DNA from 4 places in the Psychrobacillus sp. FSL H8-0487 genome. Region 3 is predicted to be linked to each of the others. Evidence: riboswitches for the same ligand, from Rfam matches in the RefSeq annotation. Region 3 holds a riboswitch; each other region holds the start of a gene.

Region 1 (8,323 bases), 1.3 Mb from region 3:
CTGAGAATATTACACATTACTTCACATTATCAGAGGACCGTAAAGTTGTTGCTGTACGCATATTTGTAACAACAGAGGGGTGGGTCCCAGTTTATCAAGAGGAAGCAGTAGAACAATAGAGGTAAATGCTCTTTGTAGGAATAAGAAAAAAGGAATGCTATACTAACTTTATCTAATAAGAAAGGAGAATGTACAATGATTATTGTAACGAATCGCATCAAAACCAAACCAGGATTTGCAGAAAAAATGGCTCCAAATTTCACAAAACCAAGCCCCCTTCAAGAAATGGAAGGCTTCATCAAAGTAGAGGTCGCTATTACTCAAGGACCAACTGAATATGATGAAATGAATGTAAATATGTACTGGGAGAAAGAAGAAAACTTCCAAGCATGGAAAGACAGTGATCTCTTCAAAGAATCGCATAAACGTCCCGAGTCTGGCTCTCCTGAAGCTTCTAAAGAATCTCCACTTTTAGGTAATGAATTAATCATTTCTAAAGTTGCCGCTTCAATAGAAGCAATTTCCAAAAACTAAAATAAAAGTGGAGGACTCATCTTCTGAGTTCATCCACTTTTTTCATGTCTATTCGGTAAATCCCCTTTATATCTCGTAATATACATCCATTTGTTTCAAAAATCCGTCTCATAGGGGCATTTCCTGTGTCTGTACTCCCTACATATATCTTGGCACCTAATGTTTTCAAAAGCTCTAAAGAAATAGCATGAAATATCTTTCCATATCCTTTTTGACGTTGCTCTGGAACTACCCCAAAGTAAAACATTCTACCTTCTTCTGTCGTGCATTGTTCAATATGAGGAATACTAATACCGTAGTTTCTGCCATTTTGAGAAAAGATAAAACATTGATCTCGCCAATTAGTACCTAATTCAAGTTCTAATGACTCCATTATTTGACTGATAGAAAACAGCTTATTCTTGTTCGCTGAGCCACTCCTACATGCATCATACAATCTAGCAAAATCAGAATCCGTAACTTGACTCTCAGAGAGAGCATCTACTTGAAAATCACTAGTATTTTTAAATGGTCCTTGTAGTGTCTTTGTGTACTCTACAATAGACGACACTTTTTTGAACCGACGCTTTAAAAGCCAATCCTCATTTTCTTCATCCATCAGAAGGGATAGATATGCTACATTTTGTTCTTTCCACTCTGTTAATAATTGATCGAACGCAACTAAATAATCTATATTTGGAATATGGGATACTTTATGTTGATCCACAAGCCAGTATTCTCGTTCTTTTTTTATCAGATTGAAAAGGTCCACCTTTCGATTCCTCCATACTGTTATTAACTTAATGTTCGTTTTAAAAATGTTTTAGTTCTTTCTTCCCTCGGGTTGTTGAAAATTTGTTCTGGAGGTCCCTCCTCAGCAATTACGCCTTTATCCATAAAAACAACCCGATCGGCTACTTCTTTAGCAAACTCCATTTCATGTGTCACTATTAACATTGTAAGTCCCGTACTTGCTAACTCTTTCATCACTTTTAATACCTCTCCAACCATTTCTGGATCCAGTGCGGAGGTAGGTTCATCAAATAACATGACATCCGGTTCCATGGAAAGTGCTCTTGCTATAGCGACACGTTGCTTTTGACCACCTGATAGTTGCTTAGGCTTGGCATTTACATAATGATCCATTCCCACTACTTTTAAGTATTTTAACGCAATCTTTTCGGCATCCTCTTTAGAACGTTTTAATACCTTTACTTGACCTACCATACAATTGTTTAACGCATTATGGTTATTAAATAAGTTGAACTGTTGAAAAACCATTCCTAACTTTTTTCGGTAGGCATGGATATCATGTTTTTCATCTAAAATATTCTCTCCACGATAAATAATTTGACCGCCACTAGGCTTTTCCAACAAATTTATACAACGAAGTAAAGTAGATTTTCCTGATCCAGAGGAACCGATGATGCAAATAACCTCTCCTTTGTTCACTGAAAAATCTATGTCTCTTAAGACCTCATGATTTCCGAAGGATTTACTTAAATGTTGAACTTCGATGACATTTCCCATAGATTTCTCCTCCTTCGTTTAATCGATATTCGCATTATTTTTAGGTAACATAAGTTGCGGTGGCGGCTGACCAATCATACTGTAGTTTTCCGGGCCGTCTAATCTTCTCTCTATATATCGTAATATTAATGTTACTGTAAACGTCATGACGAAATACAAAATACATGCTATAAAGAATGGTTCAAAGTATTTAAAGCTTATACCTGCAACTGTTTTCGCTTGAAAATATAGTTCCGTAACACCTATTACATTCAAGACAGACGTATCTTTAATATTAATGATAAATTGATTTCCTGTTGCTGGTAAAATATTTCGGATGACTTGAGGTAGAACAACACTCCACATTGTTTGAACATGATTCATACCAATTGCTTGTGCAGCTTCGAATTGCCCCTTATCAATGGAAATAACACCGCCCCGTACAATTTCTGCCATATATGCACCCGTGTTGATCGAAACGATGAATATTGCTGCTGTTGTACGGTCCATATCTATCCCAAAAGCAAGCGCAGATCCATAGAATATTACCATGGCCTGTACGATCATCGGAGTTCCTCTAAAAAACTCAATATATGCAGAAAGTATTAGATTTACTACTTTTAACAAAATACGTTTCATTTTTCTTTCAGGTTTAGGAATTGTACGAATAACCCCTGCTAGCAAGCCAATAACTGCACCAAAAATTGTACCAATAATTGATATTAATAATGTCATTCCTGCTCCACGAAGGAACATCGGCCAGTTATTAGTAATCATCGAAATAATATATTCAATGCTCATACATTTCCCTCCTTTCTTAGAAAAGCCGCAGACGCTGCTGGCGTCTGGAGCTAGATAGTTAATAATTAGAAAGCATATATTCCATATAAAAACCGACTGCAAAAAGATGCAGCCGGTATCACTTCACCCTTATTCTGCCGCTGGTTGGTTATTGATAGCAGCATCCATAATTTCTTGTCTTTCTTCTTCAGAAATTTCCGCTAAAATTTTATTAATATCTTCTGTTAAATTACTATCTTTTTTCAAGCCTACTGCTACTGCTGTATCCTCTTCTGCCGCTTTAAATCCATCCGTAAATTCAACCATTGCAAAGTTGGCATTAGCGGAAGAAGCACTAATTCCTTCTGGACGTTCAGACACATAACCATCAATAACTCCAGATTCTAATGCTACACGCATTGCAGAGAAATTATCAGATGCTGGTTGTTTTTGCACATCTTTGATTTGATCAATTACACCATAGTGAGAAGTATTTAACTGACCTGTAATTTTAGCACCACTAAAGTCTTGAATAGAAGTAGCCCCTTCAAAAGCTCCACCTTTTTTCACTACCATAACAAAGTTGGAAGTATAGTAGTTTTCCGAAAAGTCGATTGTTTCTTTACGCTCTTCTGTAGGTGACATTCCCGCTATAATTGCATCAATCTTGTCTGATTGCAATGATGGCACAAGCCCATCCCACTCTGTTTTAACGATAACTAGTTCCTTTCCTAATCCATCCGCAATACGTTTAGCAATTTCCACATCATATCCACCAGCATACTCTGCGTTTCCATCAATCTTCACTCCACCATTGGAATCGTCTAGTTGAGTCCAGTTAAAAGGTGCATAACCTGCTTCTAAGCCTACTGTAAATGTATCAGCCGTATCTTTAGCTGTTGAAGATCCCGAAGTCTCTTTATCAGCCGTTCCACATGCCGCTAATAACAATGTAATAGATACAAATATCGTTAAAAATGCTAATCTTTTTTTCATTCTAATTTCTCCCTTTTTATCAATATATGTTCTTGCCTATAAAAAAAGACAACTTGTACAAAAAAAGACCTGAGATGAACTCAGGTCGCAATATGTATAGTTGCCCAGGTCCTCTACTTTTCCCAAATGAGATAGCACACCATTATAAACCGGGATGTTTATAGTGGACAGTCCTGCAATTATTAACTACAGACCCAGCAAGTAATAACGAGTAATATTACAAACTTCGGCGACATTTCCTTCTCCCTAGCATCGTAGCTTCTCAAACTCCACTAAGGACTGTTAAATATCGCGCCTCTACCTCACTACACTAAGTGAGGTTATATTCAATTATGTTTCATAGTTTACAATACACATATATTTCTGTCAACTACCTCAGTATTAATACTTAGCTAGGTATATGTTATAATTAATGGTGGAAATATAAAAACAATGAGAATTTAGTTATTAATGTGTCTACTTACATTGGTAATTATTTTTTAAAGGAGAATGATATTATGAGATCTGTCCAAACTACAGATCACAAAGTAACAGAACAAATGGACTCAGATTATTCATTAGAAAAGGTACCCCGTAGCCAAAGAAATATGGGTTGGTTAAGTATAACCAATATTACATTCGGCATAGCCACTGCCATTTTTTACTTTCAAATGGGTAGTGTAATGGCTCTGCAATTTGGGGCACTAAATGCTATTATCTCCTCGATTTACGCAATAGTAGTTGCCGGTATATTAGGAACCTTCATTGCTTACTTATCCGCGAAATCTGGTATGAATGTCAATTTATTATCTAGAGGCGGTGGTTTTGGCTATATAGGTGCTTCCCTAACATCGTTCCTCTACGCGACAAACTTTATTATGTATTGTGCATTTGAAGGACTCATTTTAGTATCCGCGGTTCACACCTTCTTCCCTAACCTACAAGAATGGGCATTAATCATTTTCTTCGGTTTTATCGTTATACCTTTAAACTGGTTTGGAATTAAACAACTAGATAAGTTACAAAAGTGGTCTCTACCTATATTTGTAGTTTTCTTAATAACAGCAGTTGTTATATCATTTTATAAACCTTCCGTATTTGAAGGACCTTTTTGGACTTATTTACCTGAGGGCGTTCAAGTTGGAGGACAAGCCTTACTCCTTTGCATAGGTGTTCAACATGGAATAATGGGTCTAACAGCCCTACTAGCATCTGATTATGCTCGTTTTCTAAAACCAAAAGATATTAAAATTGGTTCGGTGGCAATCGGTTTTATTCCACAGATTTTCTGCTTCGGTATTATGGGGGGTCTTGGTATTTGGTTTGGTGTTCGCTTAGGTGAACCAAATCCAGGAGTTTATATTGTAATGCTTCTAGGTATTGGTGGAGCATTATTCACGATGCTAACTCAACTACGTATAAATATTACTAACATATATAGTAGTTCCCTATCGCTATCAAACTTCTTTGAAAACATTTTTAAATTTACACCTGGACGCAGATTTTGGGTGGTTGTAAGTGCAATTACTGCAATAATTCTAATGCTCGGTGGTATTGTAGATCATTTAGATACAGCTATGACATTTCAAGGTGTATTTTTACTATCATGGGCAGCTATATTGGTGACCGATGCATTGGTCGTTAAAAAAGCTTTGAAAATTGGGAATGGTTATTATGAGGCTCGACAAGAATTTCTCTACAAATGGAATCCTGTTGGAGTTGTTTCTTTAATCGTTGCTAGTGGCATAGGTACATTTGCAGCATTAGGTTATATGGGTTCATTTTTACAAAGTACCGCTGCTTTCTTTGCAGCTATTTTAGCAGCAATTCTTACTGTTTTTATAGCAGTATTAACAAAAGGGAAATATTACAATAAAGGTGCTGCCGACGATATCCCCAAAGAGGATTATATTGCATAACAGTAGTTCCCCTTATTCACATTAAAAAAGTAATCCATTTTTGAGTTATTACTCAGGATGGATTACTTTTCACTTCTAGCATTTTCTTAGAAGAAAATTATAGTTAGTGAAAATAAGCTTAGCTTACCTTTAAAAGAATAATTTTAATCTATATTATCAACAGGAACTCAATCCTTCTTGTTACATGTTCACTTTCTTTTTTCTATACTATTGTTAACAACATTTGCTATATTGTGAATGGTATTTTCGAGAGAGTCTATTTTATTTTCAAAGCGATGTAATAAATAAATAGTGACTACAATAGGAAATCCAAAGTTTCCAATTAATTGTACGATGTTTTCCTCCCCAATCATGTGTACCCCCCTTTCCCTTTTATTTACCATTCCCAAACAATTGATATTCCCGTTGAGTAAAACCAATTAAAGTATGACTGTTGTATTGCTAAAACTTACTTGTCCAAAAACAATTTTATCTCACGTTAGTCTTCTTCCTCCTTTTTATTAATATTTTATTTAATTATACTAAATTTTTGTTATATTTAGAATAATTAAAGGTTGGGAAACATTACCTGAGTTCTTCCTTTATTACTATATAACTCAACCTATTTTCCTATTTTAATGAAAATTTACTACTTCTAAATCAATTCGGATAATTATTGTATCAATATTCTACAAATCTCTACAATATAGTAAGTCTTTCTACAATTTAGTAGTCGTTTTTGGTCGAACGATTGAAAAAGGATATTTAGATTATTTCAAGAATTAGTACATTACTAATTCATAAGGGGTGAAGAAAATGAGTAGTATAGGTCATATAATAAAATCAGAAAGAATAGACCAAAGTATGAAACAAACCACATTGGCCAAAGGAATCTGCTCTACATCCTATTTAAGTAAAATAGAAAATAGTTTAACGGTTCCAAGTGAAGAAGTAGTAAATTTATTACTCAAAAAACTAGATATAGAAATAGATCAAGTGTCCAGTGAAAAGGAAAATAAAGTGATTACATCCCTATCCGAATTATACAAAATAGGAGTTTTGAAGAGAGATAAAAACTTTATAAGGGGAGCTTTACAGAAATACACCGACGAAAAACTACACTTTTTACAACTAAATAATTATTACAGTTATCAACTTTACCTCTTCCGTCTACTGTTAATACTAGATGAGAAGAAGGAAAACCTGCAGTCAATCTATAAGGCAATTGTACAAATAAAAGACGAGATAGACGAGAAAACAAAGTTTATTCTTAATTTGAATTTGGGGATTTATAGTTATTTAGAGGGGAATTACCAAGCTGCATTAAACCGGTTAGAACTTTCATTAGGACACTTAAATAAAGGGAGTATTGAAGAATGGGAATTAGCTGATTTCTATAATGTACTTAGTTTAACGTACTCAAAATGTAATGAATTTTTTAATGCAATTAATTACGCTTCCAAATCACTACTTTACTATAAAGATAATCTGTTATTCGAAAGAGCTATTGATAATTACATTGTTATAGGAATTGCCTATAAAAAAATGAGACAATTTCAAGAAGCGGAAAAGAACTATTATTTAGCGGCAAAGCTTGCGAAAGACTATAAATTGATTAACTATGAGGAGGTGATTTACCAAAACCTTGGGTCCTTATATGCCATTCAAGGGTGTCCTGAAAAAGCAATAGAGTTTTATAAGCTTAGTTTAAAAATTAAAGAAGAAGACTGTAATGCGGAAGGATACTTACTAACAACTTTATCTATTATAAAAGAGTATTCCAAGCAATCTGACCATCAACAGGTTCTGCAATGGTGTCAAAAAGGATTAATAAAAATTGCTCAAGAAAAATCATCTACAAAAAATTACTTTGCTTATTTTTACCACCTTGAAATTTATAGTCATTACCTTAACCAAACGGAAGAACTTGAAATGGTATTAACAGAAGCTATAAGTTATTTTGAAAACGAACAAGATGGACGTCATGTTCAAAAGTATTCTATATTATTGGCAGATTACCTTTTTAAACATCACAAGTTTAAAGCAGCAAGTATATATTATCAAAAAGCAAATCAGGTTTTATTTAAACAAAAATTTATTAAGAATTGGGAGGATTTATAAAATGAAAAAGAAGATTGTATTGCTAACCTTATCAAGTATTGTCGTCCTAGCTCTAAGCTTTACAACGAACATAAAACATATTAGCGAGGACGAAACTCCAAGACCAACATCTATAGACAATTCGTTTATTTAAAAAACTCAACATTTGAAGCACAGTTTCAAGTCAGGTCTTTAACGAAGCACACCATTCATTACTAAATTTATCGTAGAGCTTTTCTGAGACTACAAAAAACCGGTCATCCAATTGGATAACCGGTTTTTTTGTTGTTATGACTCTAGAATATAGTGACCTTTTTCTATAAAAGATGTTACACCGTTTTCTTTAAAGAAAGATAATACGCTTCTTCTTTTTCTTGATCGAATCGGCCTTCCCACTTAGCCATAACGATCGTAGCTAGTGCATTTCCTACAACATTAACAACTGTACGAGCCATGTCTAGAAGACGGTCAATTCCAGCGATGAAGGCTAGACCTTCAAGTGGGATACCAACTGTTCCTAAAGTTGCCAGTAACACAACAAACGAAAC
Region 2 (8,323 bases), 250 kb from region 3:
TGTTGGATTCGCATCGGGTCTATTTGGTATTGGTGGAGGATCTATACTCGTACCAGCGATGATATTACTATTCCTGTTTCCGCCTCATGTGGCTGTCGGTACGTCTATGTTCATGGTATTTCTGTCGTCTATAGTGAACTCTGTCACACATATTTCATTAGGAAATGTACCGTGGTTGTATACGATTCCGGTTATACCTGCTGCCTATATCGGAGCTAAGATAGGAGCAAAGTTAAATAAAAAGTTGAACTCAGATACACTAGTTTTGGCTTTACGAATTGTACTTTTATTATTAGGTATACGATCGATTATAGAAGGACTATTTTAACGTAAAATATGTAATGGATAGGGTGGGCAAAGAATGAGAGAGACGATTTATATATTCCACACAAATGATTTGCATAGTCATCTAGAAAACTGGCCCGCTATTCAGCAATTTCTCTCAGATACTCGGAAGAACCTTGGTGACAAGGCTTCCTATTTAACATTAGATATTGGAGATCATCTAGATCGTTCGAATATATATACAGAGGGTACACTTGGAAAGGGAAATGTGCATCTTCTAAATGATGCCAAGTATGATTATGTAACGATAGGAAATAACGAAGGCATTACCCTAAGTCATGAAGAATTAGAAACGTTGTACATAGATGCTAATTTTGAAGTGATTGTCTCCAATTTCACGGAGTTAGGAGGAAATATTCCTTCTTGGGTATTACCCCACAAAATACATGTAACACCAACTGGTATACGGATTGGCATTGTTGCGGCAACTGCTGACTATGGTATTTACTATGAAAAATTGGGATGGCAAATTCAAGAGCCGATTACCCGACTGAAAGAGGTATGTAATACACTTCGTCCGCAAGTAGATGTTCTTATTTGTATGTCACATTTAGGGAAATCACTTGATGAAATACTATCTTTGGAAATACCACAAATTGATGTGATATTGGGTTCACATACACATCACACGTTTGAAAAAGGTAAAGTAATTGGGAACACGTTGCAAGCTGCTACCGGTAAATTCGGTATGAATGTCGGACTTGTCACGTTGGAATTTGATCATGTAGCAAAAGTTATCCAATCGAAGAAGGCAGTTTTATTTCCTACGGAAGCACTACCAGTTCCACTATATTCAAACGATTTACAGACTGCTTGGGAAAATGAAGGAATAGCGGAGATGTCTAATATTGCTTTTTATAATTCTTTTTTATTGAAGAAGGATTGGTTTAAGGAATCGGATCTATCCCGCTTTTTCGGAAAAGCACTTCTAGCTTTTACAAAAGCGGATTGTGCCATGTTTCCAGCGGGGATATTCTTAAAGGATCTTCAACAGGGGCCGATTACTGCAAGAGATCTACATCAATGTTTGCCTCATCCGATAAATCCTTGTGTTATTACATTAACCGGTGCAGAACTACTAGAAGTTATCCGAACAGGGAAAAATGAAAAATGGCCAACGCTTGAAGTAAAAGGGTTAGGGTTCAGAGGTAAATACCTTGGGGTCATATTATATGAACAGCTAATAGAGTTAGAAAGTGGTATAGTTCTAGTAAATGAATCTCCTATTGAACTAGAAAAAGTATATACATTGGCAACTTTAGATATGTTTACATTTGGTTACTTTTATCCGTCTTTAAAATTTGCTCCCAAACAGTATTTTATGCCAGAAATGATTCGAGATATTGTGAAATGGTATGGACAGCTTGAAAAAAGTGAATATGAGTCATGAAAATCCTCTTTCTTACATAAGTAGTAATTAGGGGGATTGTTTTTGTTCTATAGAAAGAAGAAAAAACGATTGACTTTCTTTACTAATCAGCGGAAATTAGCCATTTTTTTAGTTTGTTTTATGTTGTCAGTGGGAGGCCTCATCTATTATATTAATAAACAATTGACAGCTACCTATTTGGAATATGCAGAAGTACAAACAACAAAAATAGCATCCATGGTAATAAATAAAGCAATTAACTCAAGAATTTCAAATACGCTCGATGTAAATGACATAATCGAAGAGGTGCCATCAGACAGTACTACAATGGTAACAACTCGATTTAATACAGAAATTATAAATCGTATACTATCTGATACAAATCAGTTAGTTCAGTCTCATTTGGAGCAGGCTGAGCAGGGGAACTTTTCTAGCCTACCGTATTTAGATGACATCGAGTACGATAAACAAACGATGGAGGATCAGGGGGGAGTTGTATTCTTCGTTCCGATAGGGCAAGCGACGAATATCCCCATCATAGGTAACTTAGGCCCTAAAATTCCCATACGCTTTCACGTTATCGGAAATGTTCAATCGAATGTAGTTCCTTCTATTACTAAGTTTGGAATAAACAATGCTTATGTGGAGGTTAATATCCACATTACGGTAAATGTACAAATAATAGTTCCTCTGGCAAGTAAGATGAGTACGGTGGAACAGAGTATACCTGTGGCAATGGGAATCGTGCAAGGCCAGGTTCCTTACATTTACACAGGAGGAGACGGGGACGCTGCTCCATCAATAGAAGTACCATTGCCATTACCTGAAAAATAAAAATCCTTAAGAATATTGTTTTTACTGCTATACTAGTGGAAATGAATAAGAATAGGTAGAGGCCGCATAGCAAAAGAGTAGTTTACAGGAGAATGACAACTGTGATTGTAAACGAAAGGAAGTTATGCCGAAATTAGATGTTGACCGTCAAGTCAAATCTAGTTGGGGTTATTTTGAACAAAAATAACACTGTCATTTATACATATGTATAAATGGAGAGCTACAAAGTATAAAATTTTTGCTTGAAATTTTATCTAAAAGCCAACCTATATTTATATTAGGTTGGCTTTTTTATATTCTAAGGCATAATGCACTTGTTCATTTTCGTTAGTGTCAGCTCATATCCCATCGAGTCTTGGGATATATAAGGTGTAGGTCATGCAGTCGTTGCGATAGGATGTCGCGAATTCAGACTGCCTACATTGAAGTAGGCACTTATGCATTTCATATTGTCTAGCTTCAGCGCCTAGCCCCTCGAGTCGTTTCAGCCTGATGGTTAAGGCAAAGTACGCCTTTACCGTCAGTCTTCCAACGCTAGTCGGGGCTTACATAGGCGCTTATGCATTTCATTATTAGGAGGAAATTATGATGGAAAATACGATTTTTTCAATTTTACCGCCATTACTAGCGATTGTAATGGTACTTGTGACGAAAAGAGTTTTACTATCACTAGGAGTCGGGATTGTTTCAGCGGCTTTGTTAGTAGAAAGCTTTTCGCCGATTGATTCATTGATCATTCTTTGGGATTCCTTTATCACGTCATTTTGGGATAATGGATTGAATATGTATAATATTTATATATTATTGTTTATATTGTTGCTTGGGGTGGTTACTGCGATTGTTAGTCTGTCAGGAGGAAGTACTGCATTTGCTGCATGGGCAGTTAAACGTATTAAAACAAATCGCGGATCTAAACTCCTTACAGCTTTTTTAGGTATTATTATTTTCGTAGACGATTATTTTAATGCACTTGCTGTAGGACAGATTGCTCGTCCAATTACTGACACTCATCGTGTTTCTCGTGCAAAGCTAGCTTATTTTATCGATTCTACATCTGCACCTGTTTGTGTAGTTTCTCCCGTTTCTAGTTGGGGTGCGTTTCTAATAAGTCAGCTTGGTGTTATCTTTGCTACCCATGCTGTAACAGACTATACTCCACTGCAAGCGTTTATGTTAATGGCACCGATGAATTTCTATGTCATTGCTGCGCTTGCAATGGTATTTTTTACAGCATGGACAGACAATGATTTAGGTGAGATGAAAAAACATGAAACACTTGCAAGAGAAACTGGTGTCCTTTTTGATCCAAATAAATCAAATCCAGGTGATTTACAAGGTAATTTCCCGGAAAATAATTTTGGTAAAGTAAAGGATCTAATCCTTCCAATTGTATCATTAATAGTAGTAACTCTTTTTGCAATGTTTTGGACAGGCTATCAGGCTTCAGGAAAAGTAATGGACATATTTGTTATTTTTGAAAATACAGATGTTCCGCTCTCTCTATTTATAGGTGGGATGGTATCGAGTATTTTAGCTGTACTATTGTATACGCGTCAATTCAAGAAAAACAAAGATGCTAATTTGGGCTTACTGGGGAAAGGAATTATTTCTGGTATAAATTCAATGTTACCTGCTATTTGCATTTTAATATTTGCTTGGTCCCTTTCATTTTTAATAACAGCTTTAGGAACTGGTGAGTATTTAGCTCATCTCGTTACAGATAATAATATTCCGGCAGGGGTTATTCCAGTCTTACTGTTTGTTTTAACAGCTTTTATGGCTTTCGCAACTGGATCTTCATGGGGATCATTTGGGATACTATTACCAATTGGTGCAAGTATCATCATGGTAGTAGAGCCAGAGTTATTACTCCCTGTTTTAGCGGCCGTTTTAGCGGGAGCTGTTTTTGGAGACCATTGTTCGCCTATTTCAGACACTACAATTATGTCAGCGACTGGTGCAGGAGTTAATGTAATCGATCACGTAATGACTCAGTTACCATATGCCATTATTAGTGCAGTCATTGCTGCAATTGGCTATTTAGTATTAGGTCTTACAGGTTCTGTTATGTTTGGCTTTATAACAGTAGTGATCATCCTTATCCTATTTTTCACGATTTGGAATTTTAAGAGTAAGAGGGTATATTAGTTGTTTTAAAATTGGTTGTCTTTGGTATTTGTATGGTTGTTTGCAATTAAATAATATGTTACATTGACAACAGTGTAGTTAGTTTATTTAGAATGGGGTCGGGATGAAATGACATCGTGTAAACCAACGAAAACAGAGTACCAAAGAAAACCAGAATGGCTAAAAATTAAGTTAAATACGAATGATGAATACAAGGGTCTTAAAAAGCTGATGCGTGAAAATAATTTAAATACAGTATGTGAGGAAGCAAAATGTCCAAATATACATGAGTGCTGGGGTTCACGTAGAACAGCTACATTTATGATTTTAGGAGCTATTTGCACACGTGCTTGCCGTTTTTGTGCTGTAAAAACTGGCCTACCTAATGAGTTAGATTTGGCAGAACCAGAAAGAGTTGCAGATTCGGTTGTAGTTATGAATTTAAAACATGCTGTCGTAACAGCAGTTGCTCGAGATGATTTAAAAGATGGTGGTTCTGAAGTTTTTGCTGAAACCATTCGTGCGATTCGACGGAAAAATCCTTTTACATCAATAGAAGTTTTACCTTCTGATATGGGCGGTATTGAACAAAATATCCGTAATATTATGGATGCAAAACCGGATATTCTAAATCACAATATTGAAACGGTTCGTCGACTCACTCCAAGAGTTAGAGCGAGAGCTAAATACGATCGTTCACTCGAATTATTGCGTCGTGCAAAAGAAATGCAACCAAGTATTCCAACGAAATCATCACTAATGTTAGGTTTAGGGGAAACTCATGAAGAGATTCTGGAAGTAATGGACGACCTTCGTGCGAACAATGTAGATATCATGACGATTGGTCAATACTTGCAACCTTCGAAAAAACATTTACCGGTACTAAAATATTACTCCCCAGCAGAATTTGGAGAATTACGAAAAATTGCGATGAGCAAAGGATTCTCCCATTGTGAAGCTGGTCCACTAGTTAGAAGTAGCTACCATGCAGATGAACAGGTAAACGCTGCGGCTAAGCAAAGACAACTGCAAGGTGAACAACTTCTAGCTACTCCAAATAGTTAATGGATGGTGATTGAATGATAATTGCAGAAGGCTTTACATATGAAATTATAGAGGATTATCGCGAGGCGTTTAAAGAAGAAGCATTTTTAGATCGTTATAGTGAAATTTTAACTAAATACGATTATATTATGGGTGACTGGGGTTACGGTCAGCTGCGTCTTAAAGGTTTTTTTGAGGATCGTAGTCATAAAGCTACATTTGATACGAAAATAGGAACGATGAAAGACTATTTATATGAATATTGTAATTTTGGATGCGCCTACTTTGTCGTAAAAAAAATAGGGGTTGCTCCAAAAATTGTTCCTGACGAAGCTATAATAGAAGTAAATGAAAATCTAGAGCAAGATCAACTATGATCTGCTCTAGGTTTTTTCTTTTGCAACCAGATATGGACTATCCCTCAAAAATTCTCTACACTAGTCTGGTTTAAGGATTAACTATTTGTGTAAACTGATATTATTTCTAACTCTACTGTAATAAAAAAGCTAGTCGTGATATGAAACCACAACTAGCTATTTATATTATATTAACTCAATAATTCTCGAAGATAATCTCGTAATTCTACTGCTTCTTCTTCTGATCTATTAAATACATGTTCGAGATAGCCTGGTTCTTCCACATCATCAGCTCCGATAATGGCAGCTCGTCCATATTGTATATCCATTACAAGTACTTTTCCAAAAAAGCGAGAGCTTTGAGAAATAGCTAAATCATATCTTTGGGATTCTCCTGTAAAGCCAACAAATCTCGTTTTAGTATCCTCTACATCATCGTACAAATAAAATCGCTCCACTATGTGACACTCCTTCCTACCTTAGAATTATGGTACTATAGAATAGGAGTATATATCAACTGAACAACAATTAGGAGGCCTTTCCATGTATTTTGTAGATAGAAAAAAAATTGCTTTAACATTGGCTCATATGAACCAATTGTTGAACCTTATTGAAACAAAACAAGATTGGCAAGTAGATGAATTATCTAACTTAGCGTTTGAGCGAATTGGTCATAATATTATTGAATCTATTATCGACGTAGGCAATTCAATGATCGATGGGTTTATCATGCGTGATCCTGGTGGATACGATGATATTATCGATATTTTAACGGATGAGAAAGTTATTTCTGCTGAGATGGATGGACCATTAAAAGAAGTAATTGAGTTTAGAAAAGTGCTTGTTCGCCAATTTTATGCGGTGGACCACAAAAAATTAGAGGAAGTTCTGACGAATAATTTACCATTCTTAAAGGCATTCCCGAAAGCTGTAGAAACTTATTTAGTAAATGAATTAGGGCCAGTTTCTGCCTTTTTACCTGAGGATTCTAATGTTAAATTATAAAGCATACTTTATCGATTTAGATGGCACTGTCTATAGAGGTAAAACACCAATTCCTGAAGCTGTGAAATTCATTCATTATTTACAAAGCAATGGTAACCAACCATTTTTTGTGACGAATAATTCTTCTATGACTCAACAACAACTACAGGAAAAGCTGGCCATAATGGATATTCAAGTAGATACGGAACATATTATTTCATCGTCTATTGCAGCTGCAAATTATATTAATGTTTTTATGCCAGGTAAAGAAGTATTTATGATTGGTGAACTTGGCTTGGAAGATGCACTTAAATCACGAGATATTTCGATTACAACTGGTATGGCAGATGTTGTCGTACTTGGAATTGATCGTCACATTAATTATGAGAAGCTGGCAACTGCCTGTCTTTCCGTAAGAGCGGGCGCTACATTTCTTTCTACTAATAGTGATCATGCTTTTCCTTCTGAGATTGGATTTTTACCTGGAAATGGAGCCTTTACAAAGTTAGTGGAACATTCTACTGGAGTAGAACCAATCTATATGGGGAAACCTCAACCTTTTATGTTAGAGTTTATACAAAAAAAATATGGATTTAGTAAAGAAGAGATGGTCATGATTGGCGATAATTATCAAACAGACATCTTGACCGGAATTCATATGGGGATTGACACAGTACATGTGAACAGTGGGGTAAATTCTACTGCAGAAGTTAAGCTTCAGGCAGAGCAACCTACCTATTTTCTAGAATCTTTAAGCGAATGGACAAAATAAAAAGACTGTGCTCAAAGTACAGTCTTTTAAAATAGAGGGTTGTCCTCTATAAATTGATATATGTTTGCGACAAGTTCGCTTGGGGTATTTGCTTCTACAACTTCACCATTCACAATAGCAAATAAAGTTTCAGAACAGAGGGAGCAATAACTCAGGCAACCATACTCTAAAACGTCTAAATTGGAGTCTTGTTCTAATATTTCAAATGCTTCTTGGGACCCGTTTGCAAGGTTGCTTATACAAAATTCAACCATAGGATTCACAGCTGTTCACCTCACTACATGGTCATGCTACTCTTTTTTAAAGAAAACGTCAATTAAGAAGTTCTATTGTGAAATGTATCACAATCTATTATAATTTGAGATGACATTAAATTTAAGGGAGAATATTATGCGAAAATTAGTATTGTTAGGTGGGGGATATGGAAATATGCGAATATTACTTCGCTTATTGCCAAATAATATTCCTGATGATGTAGAAATTACTTTAATA
Region 3 (8,323 bases):
TCAAAGATTTCGCGTGTTGCAATATCACGAGGAACCAAGTTACCGTATGCAGGGTATTTTTCTTCTAAGAAGTACCAAGGTTTGCCGTCTTTATAAGTCCAAATACGACCACCTTCACCACGAGCAGATTCAGACATTAATCGTAATTTATCGTCACCAGGAATGGCAGTTGGATGAATTTGAATAAATTCTCCGTTCGCATAATATGCTCCTTGTTGATATACGATTGATGCAGCAGAACCAGTGTTGATAATAGAGTTAGTAGTTTTCCCGAAAATAATCCCAGGGCCACCAGTGGCCATAATTACAGCATCCCCACGGAATGCTCGAATTTCCATAGTTAGAAGGTTTTGCGCTTTAATACCACGACATACGCCTTCGCTGTCTTTAATTATTCCAAGGAATTCCCATCCTTCGAATTTAGTTACTAAACCATCCACTTCAAAACGACGAACTTGTTCGTCCAGCGCATAAAGAAGTTGTTGACCAGTTGTTGCACCAGCAAATGCTGTACGGTGCATCATTGTCCCACCAAAACGGCGGAAATCTAATAATCCTTCAGGTGTACGGTTAAACATAACACCCATTCTATCAAACAAACTAATAATTCCAGGTGCTGCATCTGTCATCGCTTTAACTGGTTTTTGATTTGCTAAGAAATCTCCACCATATATAGTGTCATCTAAATGTACTGCAGGAGAATCACCTTCACCTTTAGTATTTACAGCTCCGTTAATACCACCTTGTGCACAAACAGAGTGTGAACGTTTTACTGGAACGATAGAAAATAGGTCTACGTGCGTGCCATCTTCGGCAGCTTTCATTGTTGCCATTAAGCCAGCTAATCCACCGCCGACAACAATCAGTTTACTTTTTGCCATGCTATTCTCACTCCTCAATTTAATAGTAGTTGAACGACTTTAAAGTTTCTTAAACGAATGCTAGAAGAGCTTGTACGCCAACTACAGATAACGCTAAGAAGATAATTAATGTTACATAAGTAACAATTTGTTGTGATCTTGCAGATTGTGTAATACCCCAGCTAACTAAGAATGACCAAATACCATTAGCTAAATGGAAAGTGGCTGAAACAACACCTACAATATAGAAACCTAACATCCATGGGTTAGATAAAATCTCTGCCATCATGTTAAAATTAACTTCTTTTGCTCCAATAGCAGCTTGGAAACGTGTTTCAAAAACATGCCAAGCGATAAATACAACTAAGAAAATGCCAGTAAATCTTTGTAATATAAATAAATAGTTTCTCAACGTTCCAAATTGCTTCGGATTATTTTTTGCAGTAAATGCAATGTAAATTCCGTAAAATGCATGGAACATTAATGGAATATAAATTACGAAGATTTCTAACATTAATCGAAATGGTAGACTCTCCATGAAGTGAGATGCACTATTAAATGCTTCTGCTCCTCTTGTAGCAAAGTGATTTACTACTAAATGCTGCGCTAAAAACAGACCTACCGGTATAATACCAAGTAAGGAATGCAGTCGACGCCAATAAAATTCGCGATCGTTCGACAAAACAATTACCCCCTCAAATTTCTGACTGAAAAGAATGAAAACTATCTCAAAAAAGCAAAAGTTCTCAAAAATTTCACATCATCAAGTTACGTATTTATGACATATCCATTGTACTCTCATCATTTTGGAGCGTCAAGGTATCTTTCCGTATTTTAAAATGGATTCCTTTACCTTTTTCGGATAATAAATTGTTAAATTAATCACAATCTAATCAAGTCCCCATTTGTAATTTTTTTATGATAAAATAAATAGGCAATATTGATTTTTGGAAAGAAGGGTTGCTACTTGAATGAAAAGGAACATTCACATGTAACTTCCTTTGGATATGAGTTACTAAGAGACCATGTGCTTACTTCTATTCTCGGAAAACATGAAAAAGATATATTATATTGGGCAGGGAAAGATTTAGCCCGCAAATTTCCCCTATATTCATTGGACGAAGCTATCACTTTTTTCAACGAAGCTGGCTGGGGCACTTTACATTTAGAAAAAACTACAAAAGACTCCGCTTTCTATACGCTAAGTACATATAATCTACCTCAGAGTGGTCAAAGTAGAAGTCATCGATTAGAAGCAGGCTTTTTAGCTGAACAACAACAAAAGATTACTGGTTTTTTAACCGAATGTTATGACGAAGAAGTAAAAAAGAATGGCCTTGTCTCTTTGCAAATAAAATGGGATTCTAAAACAAAAGGGTAACGGGATAGTCGCATACGACTTTTCCTGTTACCCCTCTTTAATAGTGAAACTATTGTGAAAACCTTTTTAACAGATTCAAATAGTTAATAGAAAATGAATTTTAACATAAAAATATTATACGGATTGATGAGTTAGTGCAAGTTCAAATTCATCATGTAAGGCATTTGCTGCTTCGATCATATTTTGTTGGGGTACAACGACTGACACTTTTATCTCTGAAGTACTTACCATTTTCACAGGAATATTTTCTTTTCTTAATCGATCAAACATTTGAGCTGCTACCCCGGGATTCGATACCATTCCCGAACCGACAATAGAAACCTTTGAAAGACCAACTTCAAAATCTGCGAAAGTAAAGCCTAGTGCTTGTTTGTGTGTCTCTAAAACTGTTATCGCTTCAGACAAGGATTCCTTTTTAATAGAAAAGGATACTGCAGGTTTCACTCCTTCTACGATTGACTGTACAATAATATCTACGTTTATATGATTTGCTGCTAAAGTCGTAAAAATAGAAGCGAGGGAACCATTAAAAGGTACTTCATATTCTATAGTCAATCGGACGATATCTGATTCAAATGCCACTCCACGAACCACTAAATTATTTTCCACATCTACTTCCTCCTTCAAAATCGTTCCTTCTCCATCTTTAAAGCTCGGGCGCACTCTTAATGGAACCTTATAATTTTTAGCAAATTCAACTGCACGTGGATGTAATACTCCCGCACCTAAATTAGCGAGTTCTAACATTTCGTCATATTCAAGCTGTTCCAGTTTACGCGCACTTTCAATATAGCGAGGATCAGACGTGTAAATACCGTCTACATCTGTATAAATATCGCAAATTTCCGCTTCAATAGAAGCAGCAATAGCTACAGCAGTTGTATCAGATCCTCCTCTGCCAAGTGTAGTAATCTCTCCTGCTTCAGATATTCCTTGGAAACCAGCTACAATAACTACTTTATTTGCTGCAAGTAATCCATCAACTTTTGAAGGATCCATTTTCATTACTTTTGCATTTCTATGTACACTATCTGTTATCAGACCTGCCTGGGCACCTGTGAGAGAAATGGCTTCTACTCCAATTGCGTTTAACTTGAGAGAAAGCAATGCCATTGTAACTTGCTCCCCAGAAGATAAAAGCATGTCCATTTCACGTTTGGACGGTGAATCTGCTAATTCGAAAGCCAATTTTGATAATTCATCTGTCGCTTTACCCATTGCGGATACAACAACCACAATATCATGACCATTTTCTTTTTCACCTTTTACCCGATTAGCAACATCTGTAATCTTTTCAGTTGATTCAACCGAAGTACCGCCAAATTTCATTACAATTTTAGTCATGATCATCCGCTCCCTTATTAACTGAAAGGATTAAAAAATGCTTTTCACATATTGTGAAAAGCATTGTCTCATACACGGTCCAAAAAATCTGTCCATGTGAGATAGCCCTCCAGAATATCAAATTCTGACAATCCTACATCTATTAAATGCAGAACCAACAACAGAATAGGAAAAGCTATTCTATGTTTCGGCGAAAAACCCTTTCTTCAGCTATTCTAGGAACTTTCCTTCCTCCTGCTGAGTACTGATGTCTAATCGCACCTCTATCTTCACTTATAATAGTGAATATTAAATTGTTACAACCATAACATATGATTATTCAGAAGACAATACATTTTTCTGATAATGGTCAATCACTAAATCTGCTTGCTTACTCGGTAATCCTGCAGCCATTAACTCTTCTTTGCTAGCAGCTTGTATTTTCTTTAAAGAACCAAATTGTTTTAGTAATAATTTTTTCCTTTGAGGACCAATCCCTTCAATACCATCTAGAGAAGATGCAATTGTATGCTTTCCACGCTGTTGTCTATGGAATGATATAGCAAAACGATGGACTTCATCCTGAATTCGTTGGAGCAAATAAAAACCTTCGCTCGTACGCTTCATTGGAATTATCTCCAAAGGGTCACCATAAATAAGTTGAGAAGTCTGATGCTTGCCGTCCTTTGCAAGCCCTGCAATCGGTATATCAAGTCCTAATTCATCCTCAATAATTTCACGCGCTGCCTCTATTTGCCCTTTTCCACCATCAATGATTACTAAATCGGGTAGTGGTAAATTCTCCTTCAAGACTCTTGTATATCTTCGCCGTACAACTTCACGCATAGCACCATAATCATCATGTTTGGCAGCCGTTTTTGTCTTGTATTTACGATAATCTTTTTTGCTTGATCTACCATCAATAAATACAACCATTGCAGATACAGCATCTGTACCATGAATATGCGAGTTATCGAAAGCTTCTATACGCATTGGAGGTGCAATCCCCATGGAATCACCAAGCTGTTCAACTGCCCCAATCGTTCTCTCTTCTTGTCTTTCGATTAAATGAAATTTCTCCGTTAGAGCTATTTTTGCATTTTTTTCTGCTAACTCGACTAGATTTTTCTTTGTGCCTCGTTGTGGAACGAAAACTTTCATTTCTAGAAGATTTGAAGCTAAGTCAAGATCCGTAGTTAATGGAACATAAATTTCTTTTGGTTTAATATGCTCTGGCTTCGCATAGAACTGACCTAAAAATGTGATGAATTCCTCTTCTGGATCCCGGAAGATCGGAAATAATGACACATCTCTTTCGATAAGCTTTCCTTGTCGGATAAAAAATACTTGAACACACATCCAACCTTTATCAACATGGAAACCAAATATGTCTCTGCTCGTGAAATCATTCATCGTCATTTTTTGTTTTTCCATCACTTGTTCGATATGTGAAATCTGATCACGATACTCTTTTGCTCGTTCGAATTCAAGAGTCTCAGCAGCTGAATTCATCTTTTGAACCAATTCTTTTTTCACTTGCGTATGCCCACCATTTAAAAAGCTGGCTATTTCTTGAATAATTGTCTCATAAGTATTCTCTTCTACTTTTTTCACACAGGGCGCTAAACATTGTCCCATATGGTAGTATAGACAAACTCTATTCGGCATTTTTTGACATTTTCGAAGTGGATATAGACGATCTAGAAGTTTTTTTGTTTCATGTGCCGCATGAGAGTTGGGATATGGACCAAAGTATTTACCCTTATCTTTTTTCACCTGTCTTGTAATAATCAGACGAGGATCTTTTTCAGCAGTAATTTTAATGTATGGATACGTTTTATCATCTTTTAACATAATATTGTATTTTGGATCATGCTTTTTAATAAGGTGGAGCTCCAGTATTAAAGCTTCCAACTCAGATGATGTGACGATATATTCGAAGTCAACAATTTCTTGCACTAATCGGAGTGTTTTACCATCGTGTGCTCCTTTAAAATATGAGCGTACACGATTTTTTAATATTTTAGCTTTGCCGACGTATATAATAGTTCCTTGTCGGTCTTTCATCAAGTAACATCCTGGTTCATCCGGTAGGATGGAACATTTTTGTTCGATCAAATTATTCATATTATCACCTGTTTAAAAAAACCGGGTACTATGTAGCACCCGGTTTTAGATTATGCGTTTTTTTCTACAAGTTGTACTAATGCTTCTTTTGGTTGGAAACCTACTGCTTTATCAACAGGTTTTCCATCTTTAAATAATACTAATGTTGGAATTGACATAATACCGAATTGACTAGCAGTAGCTTGGTTTTCATCCACATCTACTTTTACGATTTTAACTTTATCGCTCATTTCAGCATCCATTTCTTCTAGTACAGGAGCAATCATTTTACAAGGTCCGCACCATGTTGCCCAAAAATCTACTAATACTAAACCTTCTTCTATATCTGTGTTAAATGTTTGATCTGTTCCATGAACAATTGCCATATTAAAATTCCTCCTTTATCTACTATGTAATGATTATAACAGACAGAAATACCAACATCTACATATTAGCTTGAAAGTAAATCTTAGCATACCAGAAACATTCAAAGCATTGGAACAAAACTGAAACGACTATAGGTCCAGCGAATTGTGGAAGAGTTTTACACAAGAGAAAACAAAATAAAAAAATAAACAATGTATAAAGAAATTTCAAGAAATATAAACTTTGATCAATTACATGAACAAGCACAATATTTTAATCAGTCTTACACAAAAAGGCTGCCCAAAAGTTTTTCTTTTGGACAGCCTCATCTATTATTATGCGTTTACTTTAAGTTTTTTGAACTCTTCAGTAAGCATTGGAATAACTTCGAATAAATCTCCTACGATCCCGTAGTCTGCAACTTTGAAAATGTTTGCCTCTGGATCTTTGTTGATCGCTACAATAATTTTCGAGTTAGACATACCAGCTAAATGTTGTATCGCTCCAGAAATACCTGCTGCAATATAAAGGTCCGGAGTAACTACTTTTCCAGTTTGACCGATTTGTAATGAATAATCACAATAATCGGCGTCACAAGCTCCACGAGAAGCTCCAACTGCTCCACCTAATACATCTGCAAGCTCTTTTAAAGGTGCAAAACCTTCTTCACTCTTTACACCACGACCACCAGCAATAACAACTTTTGCCTCAGATAAATCTACACCTTCAGTAGATTTACGAACTACTTCTTTAATAATCGTACGTAGGTTTGTAATGTCTACAGACATAGATGAAACGTCCGCTGACTTACTGTCATCTTTTGCAAGTGGAGCAATATTGTTAGGACGGATAGTGATAAATTCAATACCATCCTTCACTTTAACTTTTTCAAAGGCTTTACCAGAATAGATCGGGCGGATATATACAGCAGCATCGCCTTCACCCTCGATAGAAGTTACGTCTGATACCAAACCAATTTGAAGCTTGCTTGCAATTTTAGGAGATAAATCTTTCCCAAGTGCTGTATGACCAAAAACAATTGCTTCTGGATTTTCTTGCTCAATCACCGCTAACAATGCTTGACCATAGCCATCTGAAGTATATTGTTTTAAATGTGGATGTTCCACAGTAATTACACGATCAGCGCCATATTTACCAAGCTCAGTAGCTAGTTCTCCCACTGAATCTCCTAATAGAACACTAACAACTTCTCCGCCGCTTGAAATTTGTTTAGCAGCAGCGATTGCTTCATATGATACATTACGAAGAGCACCTTCACGTGCTTCTCCTAATACTAATACTTTTTTAGACATGCTATTTTCCTCCTAATATTAAAATTAATTCGATTCAAATATGCCATGGCATATCTTTTGTGTACAAAATAATCTCTTCTGAATAAGTTAAACGACTTTCGCTTCCGAGTGTAGTAAATGAACTAACTCTTTTACTTGATCAGCTAGCTCGCCTTCTAATACTTTTCCAGCTTCCTTTTTAGGAGGTAGGTAAATTTCGATTGTTTCTGTTTTTGCTTCTACATCATCTTCATCTATATCTAAGTCATCTAATTCCACTTCTTCTAAAGGCTTTTTCTTTGCCTTCATAATTCCTGGAAGAGATGGGTAACGAGGTTCATTTAGACCTTGTTGAGCAGTAACTAATAATGGTAAAGAAGTTTCTAATACTTCTGTATCTCCTTCAACATCACGTTTAATCGTAACAGTAGTACCATTAATCTCTAAGTTTGTGATAGTAGTTACATAGTTAATACCTAAACTTTCAGCAACACGTGGTCCTACTTGTCCAGACCCTCCATCAATCGCTACATTACCTGCTAATATTAAATCTGCATTTTTATCTTTTAAGTATTCTGAGATAATATGTGCAGCTGTAAATTGATCTAACTCTTCTACATCATCTTCAATATTTATAAGAACCGCTTTATCTGCGCCCATTGCTAATGCTGTACGAAGTTGCTTCTCAGCATCCTCTCCACCCATCGTAAGAACTGTTACTTCTCCACCTTGAGCGTCACGAACTTGAATTGCTTCTTCAATTGCATACTCATCGTATGGATTAATGATGAACTCGGCACCATCTTCTTGAATTTTCCCCCCGCTAACAACGATTTTCTCCTCAGTATCAAACGTACGCTTTACTAATACATAAATGTTCATTTAGATATCCTCCCAATGTAAAATATTATTTACCTTTAAATACAGGTTCTCTTTTTTCAATAAATGCAGAAATACCTTCTTTTGCATCTTCTGAAACAAATACAGTTCCAAAA
Region 4 (8,323 bases), 650 kb from region 3:
GAAAACCAGGTCATCGTAATTATAAAGAATGCGGAGACAATTTTGCGCGCAAATTCCTTAAAGGCTTAGCGGTTAAATATAGAAGTTAAATTAAAAAGAGCGAATTCCATTGGTAATGGGAATTCGTCTTTTTAGTTTAGTCATAAGAAATGGTGCAATTCATTTCATTCCTCAACATCCTGAAAGGATGATTAGAAGTGGAAATATATCCTGTTGCGGCAGTAAATCATGGCAGTCCGCGAGTAATCAGAGAGGGAGCGCGAGTATTCCATTCTTCTCCGCGAGTATTCCATTCTTCTCCGCGAGTAAGCATTGGTCGATAGCGAGTATTCACCCATCGACCGCGAGTATATGATCTTTCATGTCCACGAATTAAAGGGAAAAGAGCGAATTCCAGTAGTTGGAATTCGCTCTTTTTAAGACTTTACGCCTTCTGGTAGTGTAGTTAATACTTCCTTTAAAGTAGTAAGCTCCTCAGCATTTAAAGGAACCATAGGTAGGCGAACTCCACCCACTGGAACACCTTTTAAATTCAATGCTGTTTTAACAGGTGTAGGATTTGGAGCTGCAAATAATGCTTTCATGACAGGCAATAGTCTGCGATGATCCATTGCAGCTTCTCTTACATTGCCATTATTAAACTTTGCGATCATTGCTTGCATTTCATTTCCTATAATATGCGAAGCTACGGAAATAACACCCGTTCCACCAATTGATAGCACCGGAATTGTTAAACCGTCATCGCCACTATACAGCGAAAAGTCCTCACGAGTATTACTAATAATTTCAGACATAGTATCCAAATTGCCGCCAGCTTCTTTGATAGCAACGATATTTGGAATCTCTGAAAGTCGGATGATGGTATCTAATGACATGTTGACCACGCTTCGACCTGGAATATTGTATAGCATAATCGGCAATGATGTTGTTGCAGCAATTGTTTGGAAGTGTTGGTACAAGCCTTCTTGAGATGGTTTGTTATAATAAGGAACAACAAGCATAATACCATCGACACCAGCATCAGTAGCCTGTTTTGTTAAATTGATAGAAGCTTTTGTGCTATATGAGCCGGTTCCAGCAATAACTGGCACTCTACCATTTACAACTTCAACTGTAAATTTAAACAGCTGTACTTTTTCTTCATCAGTTAACGTCGGAGACTCTCCGGTTGTTCCAGACACAACCAAACCTTGTGTTCCATTGGAGATTAAGTAATTTATTAAGTTTCTTGTAGCTGGAAAGTCTATATCCTCATTATGATCAAAAGGAGTAACCATAGCCGTTAATATTTGTCCAAAATTCATAACTTCTCCACATCCTATAATTTATTATTAAAAATTCAGGGAGAAGGGCTTCATCAATTACACTTCGGTGTAATTGTGTCCAGATTTTGAATTGCGCTAGCGCAATTAACTCCAAAGTCTGTGACATCCACCGGAGGCTTAACTTGAGATTTGTTTGGTAGTCAAGTTAAGTAAACGCGAAAAAGCAACAACGAGGGCTCGTTGTTGCAGTAGAAATAGAGTAATATTTCTGTGCGTAAGATAGCCCTCCATATAGTCTCCTATATGACAATTCAGTGTTTGTTCAACAGCTGAACCAGCTTCAAGAAAAATGAGATTCTTTCAACTTCGGCAAATTCCCCTTTCCACAAATGTCCTAGGATCTCATTATCCTCTAATTGTGTACTAATGGTTTTTGCGCCTCTATCCTTACTTCAAATATAATTGAAATAAGAGAATATTTAATTATTAAAATAATACATGACTTTTAATACTATTGCAACAGTTTACCTGTAAAATAAATATTAAGTAGTAAAATCCGTCAAAGTTGATCTTCACTCCAGGTGGACGCTTTCCGCGGATATGGCTTCACTCCTCATCACTGGAGTCGCCACCTTGCGCTACAATCAACGGAGTCCAATTTTATATTGATATAAGTAATTTGAAATTGACCCAAATAACTTTTAAGTTAGTTCTATTAATAAGTTTAATATGTAAAAACCATACTATATAAGAGGTGAAGAGAATGTATAAATTATTGTCCCATAATGATTTAGATGGTGTCGGATGTGGTATTTTAGCAAAGCTAGCATTTGGTGAGAATGTAAAGGTGCGCTATAATTCGATTTCATCTCTTAATCGGGAGATTGAATATTTTTTAGAAAATGATGAACCTGATACATTTTTATTCGTAACGGATTTGACGCCGAACGGGGATAATGAAAAAAGATTAAATGATTTTTACAATGCAAATGGGAAGGTACAACTAATCGATCATCATAAATCAGCGTTGCACTTTAATGATTATGAATGGGGATATATTTTAGTGGAAGATCAGGAAGGCAAATTAACTTCTGCTACATCCTTATTATATGAGTACCTTGTATCCAACAAATTATTGGAACCAACTGCTGCAGTAACAGAATTTGTAGAATTAGTTAGACAGTATGATACATGGGAATGGGAAAAGAACGGGAATCATCAGGCACATTCCCTAAACTCATTGTTCTATTTAATATCGATGGAAGAATTTGAAGAAAAAATAATGGAACGACTTCGTACGAGTGACCATTTTGATTTTGATGAATTTGAAAAGAAAATATTGAAAATGGAATCCGAGAAGATTGATCGCTATATTCGTCGTAAGAAAAGAGAGATTGTACAGGCAAAAGTGGGAGACCATATTGCTGGGGTGGTCTACGCGGAAACGTATCATTCGGAGTTAGGTAATGAACTTGGCAAAGAGTTTCCACATCTCGATTACATCGCAATTGTAATCATGGGAGGAAAAAGAATTTCTCTTCGTACAATTTATGATCATGTCGATGTTTCTGAAGTTGCTGGACAGTTCGGTGGCGGAGGACATCAAAAAGCATCAGGATGTACTTTAACGGAGGAAGCATATAAGTTATTTGTTTTGGACACTTTCCATCTGTCCTCAATACCAGAAGATGCAAAAAGAAATCAGTATAATTTGAAACAATCGGCTTTCGGTTCGTTTTATAAAAATAGAAATAATGACACGTTCATCTTATATTCTAAAAATAATCAAGATTGGATTCTCGAAAAAAATAAAATCGAATTAGAAGAAACCTTTACAAGCTTTGAAGATGGCGAACGTTTCTTAAAGAGAAACTATGAGGCAGCTTTAGTAAGGGATGATCTGTTTGTCGATTATTTAATGAGTGAAGTGAAGAAGAGAGAGGACGCTTGAGGACAAGGGTTACTGAGTTTTACTGGCGTTCACTCTATTGAATACTAGCGAATGGTTCTTACATACTCGCTCTCGAGTTATTTTTACCCGTGAAACAGAATATCTTTCCAAATTCCTCTTTCTCCAATGAAACTGATAGATTGAATATAAATAGGATAATAAGGTATCATTAAGGCCGAAAGCATCCTTATATAAACAATTGAACGCAATAATGATTGGGGGAAAAATTAAGTGGAAATTGGTATAACAACGTTTGTGGAAACCACTCCAGATGTAAAAACTGGAAAAGTAATTAGTCATGCGGAGCGTATTCGTGAGGTTGTGGAAGAAATAGTATTAGCAGATGAAGTTGGGCTAGATGTATTCGGTGTAGGAGAACATCATCGCAAGGATTACGCGGCTTCCGCGCCCGCTGTTCTTCTGGCTGCAGCTGCGTCACGGACGAAGAATATAAGACTAACTAGTGCTGTAACAGTACTTTCATCAGATGATCCAGTGCGAGTATTTGAGGAATTTTCTACATTAGACGCTATTTCCAATGGTCGAGCAGAGATCATGGCAGGGCGTGGTTCCTTTATCGAATCTTTCCCACTCTTTGGATATGATTTAAAGGATTATGATGAATTGTATGAAGAAAAGTTAGATTTACTCTTAAAAATACGTGAGTCTGAAATGGTTTCATGGAGTGGTCAGCATCGAGCTGCGATTCAGAATCGTGGGGTTTATCCACGTCCCGTACAAGACCCACTTCCCGTTTGGATTGCGAGCGGTGGAACACCGCAATCTGTTGCTCGAGCTGGATTCCTTGGATTGCCACTAGTGTTGGCAATTATCGGAGGTAGCCCACTCCAGTTTGAGCCACTCGTGAAACTGTATAAGAAAGCCGCGACTCAAGCAGGACATGATGTATCAAAGTTAACGGTTGCATCGCACTCGCACGGGTTTGTGGCAGAATCTACGGATATTGCAGTAGAAAAATTTTTCCCACCAACACAGCAAGCAATGAACGTTATAGGAAGAGAGCGCGGATGGGGTCCGTATACTCGTTCGACATTCGATGATGCACGTAGCTTGGAAGGTGCTTTATACGTTGGAGATGTGAAGACAGTAGCTGAAAAGATTATTTTCTTACGTAAAAATGTGGGTATTACTCGCTTTATGCTGCATGTACCAGTTGGATCAATGCCTCATGAAGACGTGATGAAAGCAATTGAACTACTTGGCAAAGAAGTGGCACCAATTGTTCGTGCAGAAATAGATAGATGGGAATCAGCTGGTGAAGTTGAAAGTAATTAATTTATTTCTGCGTATCAGTTTATAAAGAAGATAAAAAAGGGGACGATTTTCGTTCTCTTTTTTTTGTTTTTGCTATTATGAAGCAGCGGTTTGACTCATAGAAATAGAAAGAGGAATAATTCTGTAGCTTAAAGTAAATCATCAATACGTTGAATGTTATAATTATAATAGTAATTGGAGTGGAATTTATAAATAAGAAGTGAAGGTGAGTAATGATATGAACAAAGAATTAATCATTAATACCGATGCTTGTTACAAGCAGGCAGAAGAGAAGGCCAATCATTATTTTCAATCACTTTATACGCAGGTTCAACAGAAGACATATGTGAAAGTTCTTACAGAAGATATACATTTGTGGAAACATAATCATATACGACACCATTCAATACTTTCTCTGTTTTCCAGGGGGAAAGGAAAAGCTAATACGAGTGGATATCACAGTTATATAAAGTGGCTAAATTATACAGGGAAATTAGATAATTATTTGAATCGAAGCATTTCATATATATTTATGAGAGATTTAGGAAAAGCGTTGAATTCCCCAGAAACGGAAAGTCGAATCCGAAATGTAGTGGGAAGTTTGAAAACTCATCTTATCTCTTCAGCAACAGATCGAGAGAATGATAGTGAAATGTTCAATATGACTGCCTTGTATCGCCTGGCTCAGAAAGAAGGCGTGGAATCGACATTCATCTGGCTGATCAATAAGTTAAAAAATGTATCCGCTAATATTCCTACAGGGATGGAGGCTGAGCATGCCCAACGAAAACTTATTAAAATCATTGCAGGGGTAATCATGCAAGAAATAGAAGAAATGAATGGGGATGTTTCTCCAGAAGAGCGAAAGTATAGGCTTGATAAAGCGATAAGGCTAGGGTTTTCCTATGGACTTACGTATCCATTTATTGACGATCTTCTAGATGCCAAAATTCTAACAGTAGAGGAAGAAAAACAATATGCTAATCTGATACGCACTACCCTTACTACGGGAATAGTTCCCGAACTAGGTGATTGGAAAGGGGAAAATGCGGAACTGATTGGCTATATTCACTCAGAACTTAGTGAAGCATTTGAATATATTAAGGAACATCAGCGACCAGAGACAAGAAATAACTTTTTCGAGCAATCTTATGTGTTTTTCAACTCTCAAGAAGTGGATCGCAAAAATGATTTGGCTTATCCAGAATATACGAATGAGGAGCTTTATATACCAGTCATTCTAAAATCTGCATCTTCTCGATTGATTGTTCGTTCTGTAATTGGTGCTTCTGAGGATGAAGGTTTTGACAGTCGAACATTTTTTTACGGAATCTACAATCAACTTGCGGATGATTTTGCAGATATGTTTGATGATATGGAGGAAGGGGCGGTAACTCCCTACACATATTACTTGAAGTATCACGATAAACGGCCAGATCTCATAAATCCATTTGAAATGTACTGGACAGTAATCTCTAATTTGATTCATCATGTTTATGATTCGGATCAAATGACGCGTGAAGTTATTTTAGACCGAGCTATCAATGGTCTTAAAAGATTTAAGGAGCGGGTAGGTTCCGGAAAATATAAGGAGGTAATGAACCTTTTTGCTTCTGGAAACCCTACTTTCAATAAACTAATCCAAGAGATGGTTCGAAAAGCAGATGATGTAGATTTCTTCGATAAGCTGCTGCGTGACCATATGATTACAAGCTTGAAAAATAATAGACAGGGACAGGAAGAATTTATAGAAAACGCCAAAACTGTCCGGAATCAGATTAACGAAGTTCTAGATCTCACAAAACCTGATAAGTCGCCTGATTCCATTATAGATGCTGCGAATTACAGTCTACAAGGTGATGGAAAACGTTTAAGACCAATAGTCACTTGGTTTATGGGAGTCAATGCATATGGGTTAAAAAGCTCAGAGCTAGAACCACTTTTAAAATCATTAGAGTATATGCATACAGCTTCTCTCATTTTTGACGATCTTCCATCTCAAGATAATGCTTCACTCCGCAGAGGTCGGCCTACCCTCCATGAGGTTTATAATGTTTCCATCGCAGAGTTAACAGGACTTTTCTTGACTCAGAAAGCTATTTGGGAGCAAACGACATTGGATCAGTTCGATTCGAAAGTTGTGTTGAAACTCATCCAGTATTCTGCCCAAGTGACGGCCGATATGTGTAGAGGTCAGGCAATGGACTTAAATTCAAAAGGCGAACAATTATCTTTGGACCAATTAAATAACATGTGCTTCTACAAAACAGGACTTGGATTTGAAGCATCTATTCTAATGCCTGCAATCCTTGCCAATACTAGCGAATTAGAAATTGAAGCATTGAAAAAGTTTGCACGCCATGCAGGTATTGCATTTCAGATTAAAGATGACCTCCTTGATGTAGAAGGAGATACAGCTTTGTTAGGGAAAACGGTTGGGAAGGATTCCGAAAATAACAGCTCTACTTTCGTTTCTATATTAGGGGTTGATGATGCCAAAAAAGAGATGTGGGAAAATTACTGTGTTGCCATGGAATCATTACATGACGTGCCAAGAGATACAACTTTTTTGAAGCACTTTTTGGATTATATTATTAATCGAGACAAGTAGACATAGTTTTAGAGACTACCATTAAGTTTTTATTTTCAAGACTTAATGGTAATCTCTTTTTATTTTGAATAAAGTAAGGAAGCGGCTGAAGCCGTGCCCATGGAAAGCGTCCGCTCGGAGCGGAAATCAACTGCATACCTACCTACGTTTTCTTTTTTAGAGGACCTGGCGTCTCTTTAACCAGTTTGTCTTATGGCCTTATTGAAACTGGTGTACCTATCGGGACAATACGTGCTAATTCCTCCACATCTTTATTGTTCATACGGATACAACCACGTGATACTGCTCTGCCAATCGAACTGGGATCGTTAGTACCGTGAATCCCATAATGTTCTTTCGATAAACTCATCCACATGGTGCCGAAAGGTCCTCCCGGATTAGGTGCTTTGTTTATAATGATAAAATCTCCAACAGGTGTATTGAATAACATTCTTCCTACCGCAATAGGATACTCTTTTTGTAAAAGCCCATCTTTAAACAACCGTAGTCGCCGATTGTTTATGGAAACCTCGATTTGATATGGCAGTGAGTTAGGATCTGGAAAACCTGGTATGACAATGGATTGACCTATATAAAGTATATTGGGGTTTATAGATGGGTTAGCGCTAATGATGTTGGATAGGGGTGTACGATAGTCTCGAGCTATTTGACTCAGTGTTTCCCCTTGTTGAACAGTATGAATCAGCATAAACACCTCCGCTTTAATGAAATAATATATTATATGCTAAATGATTGAAGTTGGTAATTTATTTTCGTCTATTTCGGTGATTGGAAGTAGACAATTTCAAAGACTTAAGTATAAGGACATAGTTTCACGAATAGAATCTCTTATAACAGAATTCTAAAGGTGGAATGAGATTGAAAATACTAGTTATATTTCTATTATTCTTTGTTTATTTCGCATTATCACTTTCACTAGAAAGTACAAATGCAATTGGATTGTATTTGGTCATTTCATTGGGATTATTCTTTTGGGGAGTTATAGAATGGAAATTTTTTTTAAATAGAAGAAACGCTGAAAGTAGAAGGAGATTAGAGGAACAACTTGCAGAAATTCCCCATACACAGTCTCTGATCTCGAACAATTTGTTAAATGTCATGTTAATAGATGATGTAGGAAACTTTCTTTATATACTTCAAAGAGATTCCATAGAAGAAGATTTTAGTATAGATCCTATTTCCTTTTCTAAAGTATTAGAGGTCGGCTTAGTAGAAGAGGGA

Evidence for each region. Region 3 has a riboswitch for lysine ahead of MHI47_RS12415 (aspartate kinase). Riboswitches for the same ligand answer to the same signal wherever they lie in the genome.
Region 1: it holds a riboswitch for lysine, as region 3 does, so the genes downstream of both, MHI47_RS19255 (transporter substrate-binding domain-containing protein) here and MHI47_RS12415 (aspartate kinase) in region 3, are expected to answer to the same signal.
Region 2: it holds a riboswitch for lysine, as region 3 does, so the genes downstream of both, MHI47_RS13715 (Na+/H+ antiporter NhaC family protein) here and MHI47_RS12415 (aspartate kinase) in region 3, are expected to answer to the same signal.
Region 4: it holds a riboswitch for lysine, as region 3 does, so the genes downstream of both, dapA (4-hydroxy-tetrahydrodipicolinate synthase) here and MHI47_RS12415 (aspartate kinase) in region 3, are expected to answer to the same signal.

The regions. Positions count from the first base shown of each region.
Region 1 is NZ_JBBOZA010000001.1:3,756,311-3,764,633, forward strand. It holds gene MHI47_RS19230 (1,2-dihydroxy-3-keto-5-methylthiopentene dioxygenase) at 1-119, shown strand, start outside; gene MHI47_RS19235 (heme oxygenase) at 196-534, shown strand; gene MHI47_RS19240 (hypothetical protein) at 551-1,285, opposite strand; gene MHI47_RS19245 (amino acid ABC transporter ATP-binding protein) at 1,309-2,043, opposite strand; gene MHI47_RS19250 (amino acid ABC transporter permease) at 2,062-2,823, opposite strand; gene MHI47_RS19255 (transporter substrate-binding domain-containing protein) at 2,953-3,798, opposite strand; lysine riboswitch at 3,923-4,106, opposite strand; gene MHI47_RS19260 (purine-cytosine permease family protein) at 4,296-5,696, shown strand; gene MHI47_RS19265 (YvrJ family protein) at 5,885-6,049, opposite strand; gene MHI47_RS19270 (helix-turn-helix domain-containing protein) at 6,492-7,796, shown strand; gene MHI47_RS19275 (hypothetical protein) at 7,798-7,929, shown strand; gene gltP (glutamate/aspartate:proton symporter GltP) at 8,105-8,323, opposite strand, start outside.
Region 2 is NZ_JBBOZA010000001.1:2,673,092-2,681,414, reverse strand. It holds gene MHI47_RS13730 (sulfite exporter TauE/SafE family protein) at 1-328, shown strand, start outside; gene MHI47_RS13725 (bifunctional metallophosphatase/5'-nucleotidase) at 362-1,735, shown strand; gene yunB (sporulation protein YunB) at 1,778-2,548, shown strand; lysine riboswitch at 2,597-2,779, shown strand; gene MHI47_RS13715 (Na+/H+ antiporter NhaC family protein) at 3,137-4,696, shown strand; gene lipA (lipoyl synthase) at 4,805-5,740, shown strand; gene MHI47_RS13705 (YutD family protein) at 5,755-6,096, shown strand; gene MHI47_RS13700 (DUF3055 domain-containing protein) at 6,267-6,533, opposite strand; gene MHI47_RS13695 (DUF86 domain-containing protein) at 6,619-7,080, shown strand; gene MHI47_RS13690 (TIGR01457 family HAD-type hydrolase) at 7,067-7,831, shown strand; gene MHI47_RS13685 (YuzB family protein) at 7,858-8,094, opposite strand; gene MHI47_RS13680 (NAD(P)/FAD-dependent oxidoreductase) at 8,222-8,323, shown strand, end outside.
Region 3 is NZ_JBBOZA010000001.1:2,425,875-2,434,197, forward strand. It holds gene sdhA (succinate dehydrogenase flavoprotein subunit) at 1-881, opposite strand, end outside; gene MHI47_RS12405 (succinate dehydrogenase cytochrome b558 subunit) at 931-1,542, opposite strand; gene MHI47_RS12410 (YslB family protein) at 1,828-2,241, shown strand; gene MHI47_RS12415 (aspartate kinase) at 2,356-3,585, opposite strand; lysine riboswitch at 3,680-3,859, opposite strand; gene uvrC (excinuclease ABC subunit UvrC) at 3,901-5,691, opposite strand; gene trxA (thioredoxin) at 5,742-6,056, opposite strand; gene MHI47_RS12430 (electron transfer flavoprotein subunit alpha/FixB family protein) at 6,372-7,349, opposite strand; gene MHI47_RS12435 (electron transfer flavoprotein subunit beta/FixA family protein) at 7,437-8,210, opposite strand; gene MHI47_RS12440 (enoyl-CoA hydratase) at 8,236-8,323, opposite strand, start outside.
Region 4 is NZ_JBBOZA010000001.1:3,078,762-3,087,084, reverse strand. It holds gene MHI47_RS15830 (YehS family protein) at 1-89, shown strand, start outside; gene dapA (4-hydroxy-tetrahydrodipicolinate synthase) at 417-1,304, opposite strand; lysine riboswitch at 1,538-1,717, opposite strand; gene MHI47_RS15820 (DHH family phosphoesterase) at 2,029-3,216, shown strand; gene MHI47_RS15815 (LLM class flavin-dependent oxidoreductase) at 3,448-4,512, shown strand; gene MHI47_RS15810 (polyprenyl synthetase family protein) at 4,730-7,102, shown strand; gene MHI47_RS15805 (L,D-transpeptidase family protein) at 7,293-7,787, opposite strand; gene MHI47_RS15800 (hypothetical protein) at 7,961-8,323, shown strand, end outside.